DNA from 3 places in the Ventrimonas faecis genome. Region 2 is predicted to be linked to each of the others. Evidence: predicted binding sites of a transcription regulator. Region 2 holds the regulator's gene; each other region holds the start of a gene.
The links. The regulator Rex, encoded in region 2, represses fermentation and respiration genes when NADH is low (regulators of the CRP and FNR family bind a similar motif). The targets are predictions, from matches to a motif close to ATTGTTAANTANTTAACAAT.
Positions count from the first base shown of each region.

Region 1: fucO (lactaldehyde reductase) is a predicted target of Rex. The motif match lies at 2,152-2,171, and genes of this name have one in related genera.
Region 3: WMO41_RS12800 (phosphotransferase family protein) is a predicted target of Rex. The motif match lies at 1,414-1,433, and genes of this name have one in related genera.

Region 1 is NZ_JBBMFJ010000015.1:64,220-69,869, forward strand. Features, by position in the region: gene WMO41_RS08520 (helix-turn-helix transcriptional regulator) at 1-838, shown strand, start outside; gene fucO (lactaldehyde reductase) at 913-2,061, opposite strand; gene WMO41_RS08530 (TetR/AcrR family transcriptional regulator C-terminal domain-containing protein) at 2,343-2,918, opposite strand; gene WMO41_RS08535 (class I SAM-dependent rRNA methyltransferase) at 3,158-4,363, shown strand; gene WMO41_RS08540 (NCS2 family permease) at 4,441-5,650, opposite strand, start outside.
Region 2 is NZ_JBBMFJ010000003.1:167,404-173,053, forward strand. Features, by position in the region: gene WMO41_RS02970 (hypothetical protein) at 1-241, shown strand, start outside; gene WMO41_RS02975 (trans-sulfuration enzyme family protein) at 428-1,588, shown strand; gene abc-f (ribosomal protection-like ABC-F family protein) at 1,631-3,607, opposite strand; gene WMO41_RS02985 (redox-sensing transcriptional repressor Rex) at 3,785-4,456, shown strand; gene WMO41_RS02990 (NAD(P)H-hydrate dehydratase) at 4,582-5,650, shown strand, end outside.
Region 3 is NZ_JBBMFJ010000029.1:43,297-48,946, reverse strand. Features, by position in the region: gene glgB (1,4-alpha-glucan branching protein GlgB) at 1-1,365, shown strand, start outside; gene WMO41_RS12800 (phosphotransferase family protein) at 1,550-2,302, shown strand; gene WMO41_RS12795 (response regulator transcription factor) at 2,477-3,172, shown strand; gene WMO41_RS12790 (sensor histidine kinase) at 3,182-5,482, shown strand.

The DNA of each region.
Region 1 (5,650 bases), on a different contig from region 2:
CGAGTTTTCTGAAACTCTCGCAAAAACGCTGCAGTGCCGCGTCTTTGTGAGCACTTTGTTCTCGGATTTTCAGGAACTGACCCTGCATTTTTCCAGTCTGCGGGAGCTGCACTGTCTGGCCCTGATACTGGATCCGTCCCGGCAGATCATTCCGGAAACAGAGCTGGAGCAGAAAACAGCGGAACACACCATATCCACAAAAGATTTCACCGAACTGACCGCCCGCCTAAAGTCCGGCAAACTGGAATCCAGCCTTGCCAAATGGCAGGAGATCCGCAGCCAGCTCTATACCTACCGCTACGATCCGTTCCAGTACATCTTAAACCGTACAGAAGACACCATTTGCCGGATTTTAAAAGACCTGCATTCCAACCTGCTGATTGACGGGGAACGCCTGCTGCCGGAGCATGTGGAACAGATTGGGGATTTTGCGGAGATTGATGAGATTTTCGGGAAAGCATTTGCCGTGATCTGCGACAACTACAGTGAGAAAAAAGCACAGAAATATTCCAACCTGGCGCAGAAGGTAAAGGAAATTGTAGAACAGGAATACCACGACCCGGAATTGAACGCCCAGAGCATTGCCGACCGACTGCAGTTAAACAATGCCTACCTGGGACGCATGTTCCGCAGCGCCTACGGCCACTCCATCAACGACTGCATCAATTCCTGCCGTCTGGAGGAAAGCAAACAGCTCCTGCGGGAAAGCCAGGATCCGGTGGACGCCATCGCGCGGAATGTGGGATTTGCCAATGTGAAATATTATTATGTGTTGTTTAAGAAATATACCGGACAGACACCGGCCGCATACCGGGCCGGAGAAGAACCTGTTACATAACGGAAAAGGCCAGTGAAAAGCATTTCTAAAGCGGCTTTTCACTGGCCTTATTTTTATTTCATGATATTTTTAAATTACATTAAGGACTTGTACAGCTCCTTGATCTCCTCTACGGAAGTATCTCTCGGGTTGCCCGGGCGGCATGCGTCTGCGTATGCGGACTCGGACAGGAAATCCAGATCCTCTTCTTTGACGATAGCCTTTAAGTCAGCCGGGATTCCTACATCTGCGGACAGCTTCTTCACTGCGTCTACAGCAGCTTTGCGGTACTCTTCCTGGCTCATGTTCTCTACACCCTCAACGCCCATAGCCTTTGCGATGTATTTATACTTGTCGCCGGTGCACGGAGCATTGTACTCCATAACGGTCGGAAGAAGGATTGCGTTTGCTACGCCGTGCGGGGTATCATATACAGCGCCCAGGGAGTGTGCCATGGAATGAACAATACCAAGTCCTACGTTGGAGAAGCCCATGCCTGCTACGTACTGGCCAAGTGCCATGCCCTCTCTGCCCTCCGGGGTGTTCTCAACAGCACCGCGTAAGGAATTGGAAATGATCTCGATTGCTTTTAAATGGAACATATCGGTCATCTCCCAAGCGCCCTTGGTGATGTAGCCCTCGATGGCGTGGGTCAGAGCGTCCATACCGGTAGAAGCGGTCAGGCCCTTCGGCATGCTGGACATCATATCCGGGTCAATGACTGCGACAACCGGGATGTCGTGGGTATCTACACATACGAATTTACGTTTTTTCTCAACATCGGTGATAACGTAGTTGATGGTAACCTCTGCTGCGGTACCTGCGGTGGTCGGAACTGCGATGATCGGTACGCACGGTTTCTTGGTCGGAGCTACGCCCTCAAGGCTTCTTACATCCTCGAACTCCGGGTTGTTGATGATGATGCCGATGGCTTTTGCGGTATCCATGGAGGAGCCGCCGCCGATGGCGATCAGATAATCAGCGCCGGATGCTTTGAATGCTGCAACACCGGTCTGTACATTCTCGATGGTCGGGTTCGGTTTGATGTTGGAGTAGATCTCATAAGCAAGACCAGCCTCGTCCAGGACATCGGTTACTTTCTTGGTTACGCCAAATTTGATCAGATCCGGGTCGGAACATACGAAAGCTTTTGCGAAGCCTCTGACTTTTACTTCATTTGCGATCTCTTTGATAGCGCCTGCGCCATGATAAGAAGTTTCATTTAATACGATTCTGTTTGCCATGATAAAAATCCTCCTTGAGTTTGTACTCATTTGATTTCCTGTTTTGCTGAATCTCTTCGGGATGTCATTTGCATGACCTCGCTTTCCCGAACTGATATTATTTTAACAAGTATAATGAGAAAAAGAAAGTGACAAAGTATCACTTTTGTCACTTTCTTCTCATCTTTGTGGATTTCCCACAATTTTTGTTGTGAATTTTGTATCATATTTCTGGTTCCTTTTTCCGGTTCTGTTTCCAGTGGATTTGTTCTTTCCCCGGATTTTCAGAAAATCTCTTCTTTTTATAAAAGCTCTAGCTCTGAAAATACCTTCTCCAGTTTCGGCGGCATGGCCTCCACCAGCTTGTCCGACATGCGGCGCGGGGAATCCTTCATTCCGCCAAGCACCCATTTCTCCGTCATATACACGGAACCGCGGCAGTACATCTCCAAAAGAAACTCCATCTCTTCCTCCAGCGGGCGGCTGGTCTTTCTGGCAATCAGATCTTTGTAGAACTGCAGGATCAGCTCAAAGTCATGCTCCTTCACAGAGTTGTAATCATCCGACCGGAACGCTTCGGTAAAAAACGCCTTCTCATTTAAAATGAACTCAAACTTCTGGGTCAAACTCTCTCCCACCGTATTCCCCATGCCAATCTGCTCAAAGGACTGCAGCACCAGTTTGTCGAAATACCAGTTGATGAGGTCATATTTATCTTTGAAGTTGCGGTAAAAGGTCTGGCGGGTCAGACCGCTGCCCTCCACAATGTCCTTCACCGTGATGCGGTCCACCGGAGTTGTCTTCATGCACTCCTTGATGGAGGCCGCCAGCTTATATTTGGCACGGTCATGTTTTTCCTGTGTCGTCTTCTGTTCCATCATGCTGCTATCTTTCTCCTTACATTTCCTTACAATATTGTATCATTACCGCAGTCCCACAGCAAGCAGATTACCCGAATTTCGGTTACGGTTTCGTATACGTCCGGAAAACACATACCAAATCGCATTGACATCCTGCTTTTTCTTTTCCCGGTTGTAAGCCTCCGCAGCTTATGTTACAATACTTTGGAAATAAAAATGCACGAACCAATAACCTATTCACAATAAGGAGTACACACATGTCTGCAAATGTAATTTTAAAAAAAGGCGAAGGCCGCACCTTAAAGGCCGGCGGCGCCTGGATCTATGATAACGAGATTGACAAAATCGAGGGCGAGTTTGAGAACGGCGATATGGTCTCCGTTTCCGATTTCGACGGCTACCCGATGGGACAGGGCTTCATCAACACCCGCTCCAAGATCACCGTCCGCATGATGACCCGCAAAAAAGATACCGTAGTAGATGACGCGTTCATCGAGATGCGTGTCCGCAATGCCTGGGAGTACCGCAAAGCCACCGTGGATACCTCCAACTGCCGTCTGATCTTCGGCGAGGCAGATTTCCTTCCGGGCATCGTCATCGACAAGTTTTCCGATGTTCTGGTAGTCGAATCCCTGGCACTGGGCATTGACCGTTTAAAACCTGTTATCCTGGACAAGCTGAAAAAAGTCCTGGCTGAGGATGGCATCTCCATCCGCGGCGTTTACGAGCGCAGCGATGCCAAGGTCCGCCTGCAGGAGGGCATGGAGCGCGTGAAGGGCTTCATCGGTGAACCCTTCGATACCAAGGTTGAGATCGTGGAAAACGGTGTCCGCTACATGGTAGATGTTCAGGACGGCCAGAAGACCGGTTTCTTCCTGGATCAGAAATACAACCGCCTTGCCATCCAGAGACTCTGCAAGGGCAAGAAGGTTCTGGACTGCTTCACTCACACCGGTTCCTTCGCACTGAATGCCGGAATTGCCGGAGCTGCCTCTGTTCTGGGCGTGGACGCATCCGAGCTTGGCGTAGCCCAGGCCCGTGAAAACGCGGAGTTAAACGGTCTCTCCGACCGCGTCACCTTCCAGTGTGCAGACGTATTCGACCTGCTGCCGGATCTGGAGCAGAAGGGCGAGAAGTTTGATGTAGTCATCCTGGACCCGCCAGCCTTCACCAAATCCCGCAGTTCCATCAAAAACGCAGTCAAAGGCTACCGCGAGATCAATCTGCGCGGCATGAAGTTAGTAAAGGACGGCGGCTACCTCGCCACCTGCTCCTGTTCCCACTTCATGGACCCGGAGCTGTTCACCAAGACCATCCGCGAAGCTGCGGCAAACGTACACAAGCGCCTCCGTCAGGTAGAATACCGCACCCAGGCAGCCGACCACCCGATCCTCTGGACCGGCGGCGAGCAGGCATCATACTATCTGAAGTTCTACATTTTCCAGGTGGTGGATGAGAAGTAAGTGTTCTGCCCGCTATAACTGACAAAAGCCCCGGAGCTTTCGCTCCAGGGCTTTTCTTATACTTTCCTGTTAATTCGTTACAGCAGAATATACTTCAGTACAAACAGCACCGCCAGCACGTACATCAGCGGCGTAATGTGCTTCTCTTTTGCCTTTCCGGTTACGAGGTTGATCACTACATAGGAGATGATTCCCATGGCGATACCTTCGGAGATGCTGTACATGAACGGCATGGCGATGACTGCCACGTAAGCCGGGATGGCCTCAGTGTAGTCCTCAAAGTTTACCTTGAGGATAGAAGTCAGCATCAGGAAGCCTACCACGATCAGAGCCGGAGCCGTTGCGAAGGACGGGATAGCCAGGAAGATCGGGGACAGGAACAGGGACAGGCCGAACAGGATTGCTGCTACCACTGCGGTAAGACCGGTTCTTCCGCCTTCCGCTACACCAGACGCACTCTCTACGAAGGTGGTAGTGGTAGAGGTACCAAGAACTGCGCCGACTGCGGTACCGACAGAGTCGGAAAGCAGCGCGCCGCGGATATGTGGGAGACGCCCCTGCTCATCCAGCATGTTGGCCTTGGATGCCACGCCGATGAGGGTTCCCAGAGTATCAAACATATCTACGAAGAGGAATGCGAACATCACTACCAGGAAATCCAGGGATGCCACACGGCTGAAATCCATCTTCATAAAGGTCGGAGCCAGGCTCGGAATGGAAATACCGTTGGAGAAATCCGGAAGTAAGCTGTAGAATCCGGCTTCCGGATTGATCTGGTACAGTCCGGTCAGCTGGCATACAATACCAAGTGCCCAGGTGATCAGGATGCCCCAGAGGATGTTGCCCTTTACGCCTTTTACCAGAAGTACGCCGGTGATCAGTACGCCGATGAGGGCCAGCAGTACGGTGATGCCTTCGCTGGAGAACATGCCATTCGCAACGGATGCCTTGAAGGAGTACATGCCAACCAGAGTTGCGCTGTCCACTACGATGTGGGCGTTTTGCAGGCCGATGAATGCAATGAACAGGCCGATACCTGCGGATACCGCATACTTTAAGTTCATTGGGATGGAGTTGAAGATCTGCTCACGCACGTTGGTCAGAGACAGGGCCAGGAAGATGATACCTTCCACGAATACAGCTGCCAGTGCCATCTCCCAGGTGTAGCCCATGGAGAGAACTACCGTGTAGGCAAAGTATGCATTCAGTCCCATGCCGGGTGCCAGCACGAACGGATAGTTGGAAAGTGCTGCCATGAGCAGGGTTGCAATTGCAGACGCAAGGGCG
Region 2 (5,650 bases):
CTGTTACCGGGAAAACAGCACTATGATGCAGGAGTACTGGAAAGCCGGGCCGGTTTTGCAGGATATTCTGGAAATTCCGGATTATTACGCGGAGAATGCGGCGTTTTGTTTTGGAAAGCTGTTTTCAGATTATGTGAGTGGTGAGAAAACAGAAGAGCTTACCCGGAAATTTCCGGAAGTGTGTGAGGAACTGGAAAAAATCCTGCACCAGAAAGATACAAAGGTTACAGTTGACAGGTAGGAATTTTCTGAACTGAAAATTCCGTATGATACAGTGGTGGTAGCAGATTTTGCCGATTTGGAATGCGAAGCATCGGCAAAATCCCGTTACTGTTTGCACAACGTGTGAACAGTAACGGGTATTGACAAATCCGGCAGAGTCGGTGATAATAAACCTATCAAACAGATAGGAGATACAAAAGAGCATATGGAAAGAGAGATTGAGACAAAGTGTATTCATCTGGAAGAAGATGAGGCTTCCATTCAGCATTTCGGATCTATCAGCTATCCGATCTATCAGACCGCGACTTACGCGCATCCGGCAGTTGGACAGAGTACCGGCTTTGATTACAGCAGACTGCAGAACCCGACCAGAGAACATCTGGAGAAGGTGGTGGCATCCCTCGAAAACGGTGTGGACGCGCTGGCGTTTTCCAGTGGTATGGCAGCAATTACCATGCTGATGGAGCTGTTTGCGCCGGGAGATCATCTGATCATTGATTCCGATCTTTACGGAGGCAGCATTCGTCTTTTTGACCATGTATCCACCAAAAACGGTATCTGCTTTTCCAGAATTGACTGCGCGAGGGAAGACGTGGAGGCGTATGTTCAGGACAATACAAAGGCCATTTATGTGGAGACTCCGACCAACCCGATGATGAATGTGGTGGACATTGCGGAGCTTTCTGCCATCGCAAAGCGCCATGGCCTTCTTCTCATCGTGGATAATACGTTCTTATCTCCGTATTTACAGAATCCGCTGGATCTGGGCGCGGACATTGTCGTGCACAGCGGTACCAAATACCTTGGGGGACACAACGATACACTGGCCGGTTTTCTGGTGACCGGACGTGAAGATATCAGCGAGAAGCTTCGTTTCCTGATCAAGACCACCGGAGCAGGCCTTGCGCCGTTTGACTGCTGGCTGGTACTTCGCGGCATCAAGACCCTGGGCATCCGCATGGACCGTTCCCAGGAGAATGCCATGGAGATTGCCAAATGGCTGAGAGCACAGAAACATGTGACGAAGGTCATTTATCCGGGCTTTGAGGATCATCCGGGCCATGAGATCATGAAACGCCAGAGCCGCGGATACGGCGCGATGCTGACCTTCCAGGTGGAAAATAAGGACTTTGCCCTGGGGATTCTCGGCAAAGTGCGCATGATCCGGTTTGCGGAAAGCCTTGGCGGTGTGGAGACGCTTCTGACCTATCCGACCACCCAGACCCATGCAGACGTTCCGAAAGAAATTCAGGAGAAAAATGGCCTGACCGATGCAACCCTGCGGATGTCTGTGGGCATTGAGAACGTGAAAGACCTGATTGCGGAGCTGGACCGTGTGTTTCATGAGATTGAGAACGGACAGTAACCACAGAAATTACATATAGAAAGAAAAAGAAGAGCCGGCAGATTATTCTGCCAGCTCCTCCCAGGCTTCATAGAGTTCTTCCAGTTTTTTCTGGAGGGACTCTTTTTCGTTATTCAGTTCCACAAGACGGGCAACATCGGTGTAGATTTCTTCCTGGGAGAGAAGTTCGTCGATTTCGCCGTCGCGGGTCTCCAGCTTATGGATCTCGTCCTCGACTTTTTTTAAGTCATTCTGGCGTTTGCGGATGCGGGCCTGTTCTTCCTTCTGGGCTTTCCAGTCCAGCTTGACCTCGGTTTCAGCCACGGATTTTGCCATACCCGGAACACCGGTGGCCTTTAGACTGCCGTTGGCTGCCGCAGTGCCGATGGCGCGGTCACGCTCGGTATGCTCGGAATCTACATAGAGCTCCTTCATGAGGTCCTTCTTTTCCAGATAGTAGTCATAGTTTCCGATGTAATTTAAGAAGGTCTGCCCGGTCAGCTCCAGAATGCGGGTGGCGGTCTGGTTGATGAAGTAACGGTCATGGGAGACGTAGAGCACAGTTCCGGTGTAGTTCTTTAACGCGTTCTCCAGAATCTCCTTGGAGGTGATGTCCAGATGGTTGGTCGGCTCATCGAGGATCAGGAAGTTGGCTTCGGAGAGCATAAGCTTGGCCAGGGAAACACGGCCCCGCTCGCCACCGCTTAAATCGGAAATACGCTTGAAGACATCGTCCCCGGTGAAGAGGAAGGCAGCCAGAATGTTGCGGACCTGGGTGTTGGTCAGGTTCGGGTAAGCGTCCTGCACCTCCTCAAACACCGTCTTTTCCATGTGAAGGACATGGTGCTCCTGATCGTAGTAGCCAATGTGGACCTTGGAGCCTAAGGTGATGGTGCCGGAGTCTGCCGGAAGCATGCCGTTGATGATCTTTAAGATGGTGGTTTTTCCGGTTCCGTTGTTGCCGATGATGGCTACCCGCTCGCCGCGTTTGACTTCCATGTCCACATGGGAGAACAGGTGCGTGCTGCCAAAGGATTTGCTTAAGTCCCGGATGGTAAGCACGTCGTTCCCGCTCACGATGTTTGGCTCCAGGCTGATGCGCATCTCGTCCTGGATCTCTGCGGGCTTGTCCAGCACCTGGATCTTGGAGAGCATTTTCTCACGGCTTTCCGCCCGCTTGATGGATTTCTCCCGGTTGAAGGATTTTAACTTGGTGATGACCTCCTCCTGATGTTTGATTTCCTGCTGCTGGTTTAGCCAGGCCTTCATCTGGGCAGCGCGGATCATGGCTTTTTTCTCGCTGTAGGCCGTGTAGTTGCCGAGGTAAACGGAGGCGTGGCCCTGCTCCAGCTCCACCACCTTGGTGACCACGCGGTTTAAGAAGTACCGGTCGTGGGCCACGATGATGACGGCTCCGTTGTAGTTTAACAGGTAGGTTTCCAGCCAGGCAATGGATTCCATGTCCAGATGGTTGGTCGGCTCATCCAGGAGAATGATGTCCGGGCGGGAGAGCAGAAGCTTACCTAAGGATACGCGGGTTTTCTGGCCGCCGGAGAGGGTGGAGACGGTTTTGTCAAATTCGTCCTCGGTAAAGCCAAGGCCCTTTAACACACCGGTCAGTTCGCTTTTCCAGGCGTAGCCGTTCTCCAGCTCAAAGGTGTGGCTTAAGCGGCTGTAGGTGGAAAGCATCTGCTCCAGATCTTCTCCGGAGGCGTTCTGCATGTTTACCTCCAGTTCGCGGATCTGCTGTTCCATATCGATGATGGGCTGCTTGACTTCTTTTAATTCCTCGTAGATGGTGCGGCTGCTGTCCAGGTCCTGGTGCTGTGCCAGGTAGCCGAGGGTTTTCCCCTTTGCGAGAACGACTTCGCCGGAGTCTGCGGAAAGCTCTCCTACAATGATCTTTAACAGGGTGGACTTGCCGGCTCCGTTGATGCCGACGATGGCAGCCTTTTCCTGATCTTCTATATGAAAGGATACTTCGGACAGAATCTCATCCGTGCCGAAGGCTTTGTTTATGTGATTGCATGATAAAATCATAGATAACTCCATTTCGTTACGTTTTCTACTATAAGACTTATCAAGTATAATATAGGAATTTGGCACTTGTAAAGAGCTTTCTGTGTGTTTTTTGTTCAGGAATTGTTTGAACATTGACATAGATTTCGCAAGCGGTTATAATAGACTACAATAGTTTACGTATAGGAGATGTGCAGCATGGAAAACAGAGAGATATCCAAAGCAGTTATTACAAGGCTTCCGCGGTATTACCGTTATCTCGGAGAGCTTTTGGAATCAGGTGTAGAGCGTATCTCATCCAATGAACTGAGTACCCGGATGAAGGTGACTGCTTCCCAGATTCGTCAGGATTTAAATAATTTCGGAGGATTCGGCCAGCAGGGCTATGGCTATAACGTAAAATACCTGTATACAGAGATTGGCAAGATCCTTGGAATCGATCGTCAGCATAACCTGATCATCATCGGTGCCGGAAACCTGGGACAGGCCATTGCGAATTACGCGAATTTTGAAAAGCGCGGCTTCATCATCAAAGGTATGTTCGATATCAACCCGAGACTCATCGGCCTGGTAGTCCGCGGTATTGAAATCCGGGGCGTTGACGACCTGGAGCAGTTCATCAAGGACAATGACGTTCAGATGGCAGCGCTCACCATTCCGAAGACCAAGGCTCCGGAGATCGCAGACCGTCTGGTGAATGCCGGAATCAAGGCAATCTGGAATTTTGCCCATGTGGACCTGAATGTACCAGATGATGTTGTAGTTGAGAATGTACATCTTTCCGAGAGTCTGATGCGTCTGTCCTACCGTGTCTGCAGCATGCAGGACCGGAAAAAGGAAGAGGAAAGGAAGGCTCGCGGGGAATCCTAGAGGCAGAGTGTAACAGGGGTAAAAGCCGACAGGCGGGGACAATATAAGTTCTCCTGCCTGCCGGTTTTTTGAGTTTCGATCCACCCTTTACAGGAGAGCGTGCGGGCTCAGAGAGGAGACAGAACATGGATTACGCTGTAACGGCGCAGCAGATGAAAGCAATCGATCAGAACACCATACACGGGATCGGCATTCCGTCCATGGTACTTATGGAACGGGCAGCACTCGCCGTGGCAGAAGCCGCAGAGCATATGGCCGCAGAACGGAATCTTGGAAAGAAGGCCCGGATCCTGGCTGTGTGTGGTACCGGAAACAACGGGGCAGATGGTGTTGCCGCGGGACGTATCCTGCAGGGACGTGGATATGAGACCGTCCTTTTGTTTGCCGGCAATCCGGAACATGATTCGGAAGAGATGAAGGCGCAGAAACGGATTGCGGCAAATCTGAATCTTGCGCAGAGCAGGGTGTCAGAATACAAAGAAGCGCCGTGTGACATCATACTGGATGCGGTGTTTGGCATCGGCCTTGGCCGGGAAATCGGCGGTGAATACCGGAAAGTACTGGAAATGCTTGAGTCCATGCGGGAACAGTATGGGGCCGGAATCATTGCGGTGGACACACCATCCGGCATTCACGGCACCACCGGCGAGGTCATGGGGATTGCCCTGGAGGCCGATGTTACGGTGACGTTTGGTTACGCAAAGACCGGACTGCTTCTTGATCCGGGCAGACAGTATGCGGGAAAACTTGTGGTGGCCGATATCGGATTTCCTGAGGCCAGTCTGCTTAAGAGCGGCTGGGACGCAAAGGTGATCACGCCTGGGGATCTGACCTGGCTTCCAAGGCGCCGTCCGGATGGCAATAAAGGCACGTTTGGAAAGGTGCTGGTTATCGCGGGCAGCCGCGGCATGAGCGGAGCGGCTTATTTTTCCGCTCTTGGTGCCTACCGCACCGGGGCCGGGCTGGTAAAGATCCTGACGGTACAGGAAAACCGGCAGGTTCTGCAGACCCAGCTTCCTGAGGCCATTGTTAGCTGCTATGACCCGGAAGACGAGGAAGCCATGCAGAACATCCTGGAGCAGGAATGCGCCTGGGCTGATGTGATCGTGACCGGACCGGGACTGGGGCAGGAACCCTATACGGAATATCTGCTGGAGACTGTACTGTCGGACGCGTACGTTCCGGTTGTGCTGG
Region 3 (5,650 bases), on a different contig from region 2:
GCTGAGCTGGCTGCTTACGTGAAAGAAATGGGCTACACCCATGTAGAGCTGATGGGCATCGCGGAGCATCCCTACGATGGCTCCTGGGGTTATCAGGTAACCGGCTACTACGCTCCCACCTCCCGCTACGGCACCCCGGAGGAATTCAAATACTTTGTAAACTACATGCACAAAAAAGGTATCGGCGTCATCCTGGACTGGGTTCCGGCCCATTTTCCGCGGGATGCCCACGGCCTTGCGGATTTTGACGGACAGGCCCTCTTCGAGTACGCAGACCCGCGCAAGGGCGAACATCCGGACTGGGGTACCAAGGTTTTTGATTATGAGAAACATGAGGTCTCTAACTTCCTCATTGCCAACGCTCTCTACTGGATCGAGCAGTTCCACGTAGACGGACTGCGCGTCGATGCCGTGGCTTCCATGCTGTATCTGGACTACGGACGCAAGGACGGTGAATGGGTCCCGAACCGCTACGGCGGCAACCAGAACCTGGAAGCCATCGAATTCTTCCGTCACTTAAACAGCGTTGTGGCACAGCGCGGACACGGCGCCATGGTCATTGCCGAGGAATCCACTGCATGGCCGCTCGTCACCCACGATCCAAAAGAAGGCGGACTGGGCTTCACCTTCAAGTGGAATATGGGCTGGATGCACGATTTCCTGGAGTACATGAAATTAGATCCGTACTTCCGCAAATTCAACCACCACAAGATGACCTTTGGCCTCACCTACTTTAACAGTGAAAACTTCATCCTGGTACTCTCCCACGATGAGGTCGTTCACTTAAAGTGCTCCATGATCAACAAGATGCCGGGCCTCTTCGGAGATAAATTTGCAAACCTGAAGGCCGGTTATACCTTCATGCTGGGACATCCGGGCAAGAAGCTTTTATTCATGGGCCAGGATTTCGGTCAGCTTCATGAGTGGGATGAAAAAGTCAGTCTGGACTGGCATCTGACAGAGGAAGACCTGCACAAGGATCTCCAGAACTATGTGCGCGACCTGTTACATATTTATCAGAAACACCCGGCGCTCTACGAGTCCGATGATGACTGGGACGGCTTTTCCTGGATCAATGCCAACGATGGCGACCGCAGCATCTACAGTTTCGTGCGCTACGCAAAGAATCACAAAAAGAGCCTGCTGTTCGTGTGCAACTTCACTCCGGTGGCACGGCCGGATTACCGGGTCGGCGTACCGAAACGCGGCAATTACACGCTGATTCTGGACAATGAACACGGCGCTTACAAAACCGGCGAGAAGGCTCCTGTCTTAAAAGCAGTCAAATCCGAATGCGACGGCCAGCCGTATTCCATATCCCTGCCGCTGCCGGCATATGGAACCGCAATTCTCCGCTTCTCATAATAAGCAGGAACACATCCTGTTTGAAAATGGCAAAAACAGGTCTTGTATTTCGTTAAAAAATTATCAAAAAGTGGATGACATTCTTTCCATTTCGTAGTAAAATAGGAAACGACCTACCTGATGATCCGGTTATTAAAACTGACGGTAAGCATCAGCAACATAATATAAGGAAGGAGAGTTTCGTATGGCAAGAGAGTTAATTTCCAAAAACGCGACCAAAAGTGTCTATCGCGATGGCGATAAAGCGGTAAAAGTTTTCTGCAAGGGCTTCCCGAAAGCAGAGGTTTTAAATGAAGCTTTGATCAGCGCACGAGTTGAGGCCATTGGCGGCATCAACATTCCGTCTATCCAGGCAGTCTCTGTCGAAGAAGACGGCTGCTGGTCCATCACCCGGGACTACATCGAAGGTAAGACACTCACAGAGCTTATGAAGGAAAAACCGGATAAGCGCGACGAATATCTGAATCAGATGGTTGAACTGCAGCTGATGATTCATTCCAAGACCTGTCCATTACTGAACAAGTTAAAAGACAAAATGGCGCGGCAGATCTCTGAGATGGAAGAATTAGATCCTGTCAACCGTTACGATCTTCTTACCCGCCTTGACAGCACTCCAAAGCACATCAAGCTGTGTCACGGAGATTTCCAGCCGGACAACATCATCGTGAAGGAAGACGGCACCATGTATGTGGTTGACTGGGTTCACGCAACCCAGGGTAACGCCAGCGCAGACGTGGCCAGAACGTATCTTCTGTTCTGCCTGACCGATCAGGCAGCGGCAGAAAAATACATGGATCTGTTCTGCGAAAAGACCGGTACCGCCAAACGCTATGTACAGCAGTGGCTGCCTCTGGTAGCTGCGGCACAGCTCACGAAGAAACGTCCGGAAGAAAAAGAACTGCTTCAGAGCTGGCTGAATGTATGTGATTATCAGTAGGTCAAACGGTTCCTGTCTGCACTGTGTGTGAACAGGAACCAAAAAGAAGAGGGTCTTGCCGATTGCGGTAAGGCCCTTTTTGATATATACTAAAAGACGTACCGCTTCTGTGACGAAACGCGGAAGCAGCACGCAGCTACCATACCATAGCATACCTGCCAAAGGAGGACAATCATGCAGACTATTTTAGTGTGTGACGACGACAAAGAGATCGTCGATGCGATAGATATTTACTTAACCGGAGAGGGCTTTCACATCTTAAAGGCCTATGACGGTTACGATGCCTTAAAAATTCTGGAAACGGAACATGCGGATCTCATGATCATCGATGTCATGATGCCGGGGCTTGACGGCATCCGCACCACCTTAAAGGTGCGCGAGACCAGCAGCATCCCGATCATTATCCTCTCCGCCAAATCCGAAGATTCCGACAAGATCCTGGGCTTAAACATTGGCGCGGATGATTACCTTTCCAAGCCATTTAACCCACTGGAGCTGGTGGCCCGGGTCAAATCCCAGCTGCGCCGCTACACCCAGCTGGGCAACATGAGCCAGGGCAGCAACGAAAATGTATACAAATGCGGCGGTCTCACCATCAATGACGACACCAAGGAAGTATTTGTAGATGACGAACCCATCAAGCTGACTCCTATTGAATACAACATCCTGCTTCTTCTGACCAAAAACGCCGGCAAGGTTTTCTCCATCGATGAAATCTACAAACAGATCTGGAATGAGGAAGCCATCGGCGCCGACAATACGGTGGCCGTACATATCCGCCACATCCGTGAAAAAATTGAGATCAACCCGCGGGAGCCGCGCTACTTAAAAGTAGTCTGGGGTGTCGGTTACAAGATTGAGAAACAGTAGGAGCCGCCCATGAGACTGAAAGATTATTCCATGCGGATCAAAAAGAACATTGCCGTGTTCCTGCATATCCTGTTTGTGCTTATGACGGTGCTTTCCATCAGCGTCATGTATTTAAATACCAATGTCGGCTCCGGCATTTCCTGGATCCTGGACCGCAAATACGATGATTCCGCAGCCTTCCGCCAGCAGTTTCAGGAGGATCTGGACCATGTGTTCAAATATGTTGCCTACCGGGATGTCTTTGAGACTGACGGCAATCTGGACCTTTCCAAAGAAATGTTCGCGGTAAGCCGTGACAATGGCCCGGAGATTACCTACACTCTGGAAGAAGTCCTGCGCTACGCAAAGAGCCAGGGATTCTACTTAAACGACCAGTTTGAGGTGGTCAATGATCTTTTCATCTATGACGATGCCTCCACCGTAAGAGACCAGCTGGTTTACTGGCGTGCTTACGACCCGGATGCCACCTTAAAGGAACCGGGTGACGCGTTTTCTTCCCTGCTGGATCTGTCCAAAGAAGTATTAAACTGTTTAAGCGAATACTACATCGTCAATTACCGGCTGCTGTCAAATCCATCCAACTTCCGTTTCCGGATTGATTATCTGGATGATGAAACGGTCCTCTCCGAGTACTCCAACGCCGGAGACTTAACCGATGCCCAGTTAAAATCCCTGGGCCGCTACTGTTTCGTAGACAGCAGCTCCATCCTCATTGACAGCAACCTGGATGAACTTCCCAAAAATGTCATGTCCCAGCTGGAGCAGCTCAATTTAAATGACGCGGACCGCTATCACATGACCGTTGCCGTGGACACCAGTTACAGCGCGGACGATGCCTATGCCCGTCAGGCTGCCGATTACCGCCATCTGCGCGGCCGCTTTGTGGAAGCCATGTTCTGTCTGGCTCTTGGCATCATCGGCTGTCTGGTCACCCTGTACTACCTGATCCTGGTATCCGGTTACCGCACCGAGGACCGTACCAGCCCTTATCTTCACGGTTTTGACATGATCACCACCGAAAGCGGAATCCTGCTGACTGCGGTCAGCACCATGTTCATGCTGTTTCTGGGGGAAAAGATCGGCTATCCGCTGATCCATCTCGTAGCGCTGGCCGAAGACTGGAGCTTTACGGAGCGGATGTTGCGGGCCCTGATCATCTATGCCTGCTGCATGACCGGAGCCTTCAGCATGCTGCGGCGCTACAAAAGCCGCCAGCTCTGGACCAACAGCATGCTCCATCGTTTCCTTGAGAACCTGAACCTGTACTTTGAGGACCGCACCTATTCCAGGCGGTTATTCTGTCTGTTCACTGCCTTCCTTGCAGCACAGGCCATCGGCATCGGCCTGATTTTTGTGTGCGTCTGCTTCCGTTCCCATATGCCCGCAAAAGTCGTCGGCATTGTACTGTTTATCCTGCTGGCCGGCCTGGATTATATGACCTTCCACCGGCTGTTCTTACAGTCCCGTCAGGAAGACCAGATTGCGGACGCCATCGAAAAGATTGCGGGCGGCGACACCAGCTACCAGATGAACCTGGCCGGACTGGAAGGCAAGGAGCTGAAAGTCGGAAACATGATCAACAGCATTGGTACCGGACTGGAACGTGCCCTTCAGGAGCAGGTTAAAAGCGAGCGCCTAAAAGCGGACCTGATCACCAACGTGTCCCACGATATCAAGACTCCGCTTACTTCTATTATTAACTATGTAGACCTGTTAAAGCGGGAGCAGATTCCGGGAGAGCGGGCTCAGGAATATTTAAAGGTCCTGGACCAGAAATCCCAGCGGTTAAAAAATCTGACGGAAGACCTGGTAGAAGCCTCCAAAGCAAGCTCCGGCAATGTCAAACTGGAGATGACTACCCTGGATATCGTGGAGATGATCTGGCAGACCAACGGCGAATTCGAAGAGAAATTTGCTACCCGCAGCCTGGAACTGGTATCCACGCTTCCGGAAAGCAGCATCCTCATCGAGGCCGACGGCCGTCACCTGTGGCGCGTTCTGGAAAACGTCTACAACAACGCATTCAAATACGCCATGGAACACACCCGGGTCTACACCGATCTGGAACTGAAAGACGACAAAGTTTACTTTACCATTAAAAACATATCAGCAAACCCATTAAATGTGCAGGGCGAAGAGCTCACTGAGCGATTCGTCCGCGGAGACGTCTCCCGCACCACCGAAGGCAGCGGCCTCGGCCTCTCCATCGCCCAAAGCCTCACAAAGCTCCAGGGCGGAACCTTCGAGATCTTAATTGATGGGGATCTGTTCAAGGTGCGCGTGGGATTTGGGATAAAAAAAACAGACTAGCCGTTTTGGCCAGTCTGTTTTTTTTAATTCGATAAATGCTTTTTTACTAATTCTACCAGGTATGCCTGCCGTAATAATATCTGTATCCGGCAGGCCTTTCAATTCCTCTCTGCTACTGAAAGCAATCGAAACATCATGATTGGCACGTTCTTCGATATTCAGAAAAGC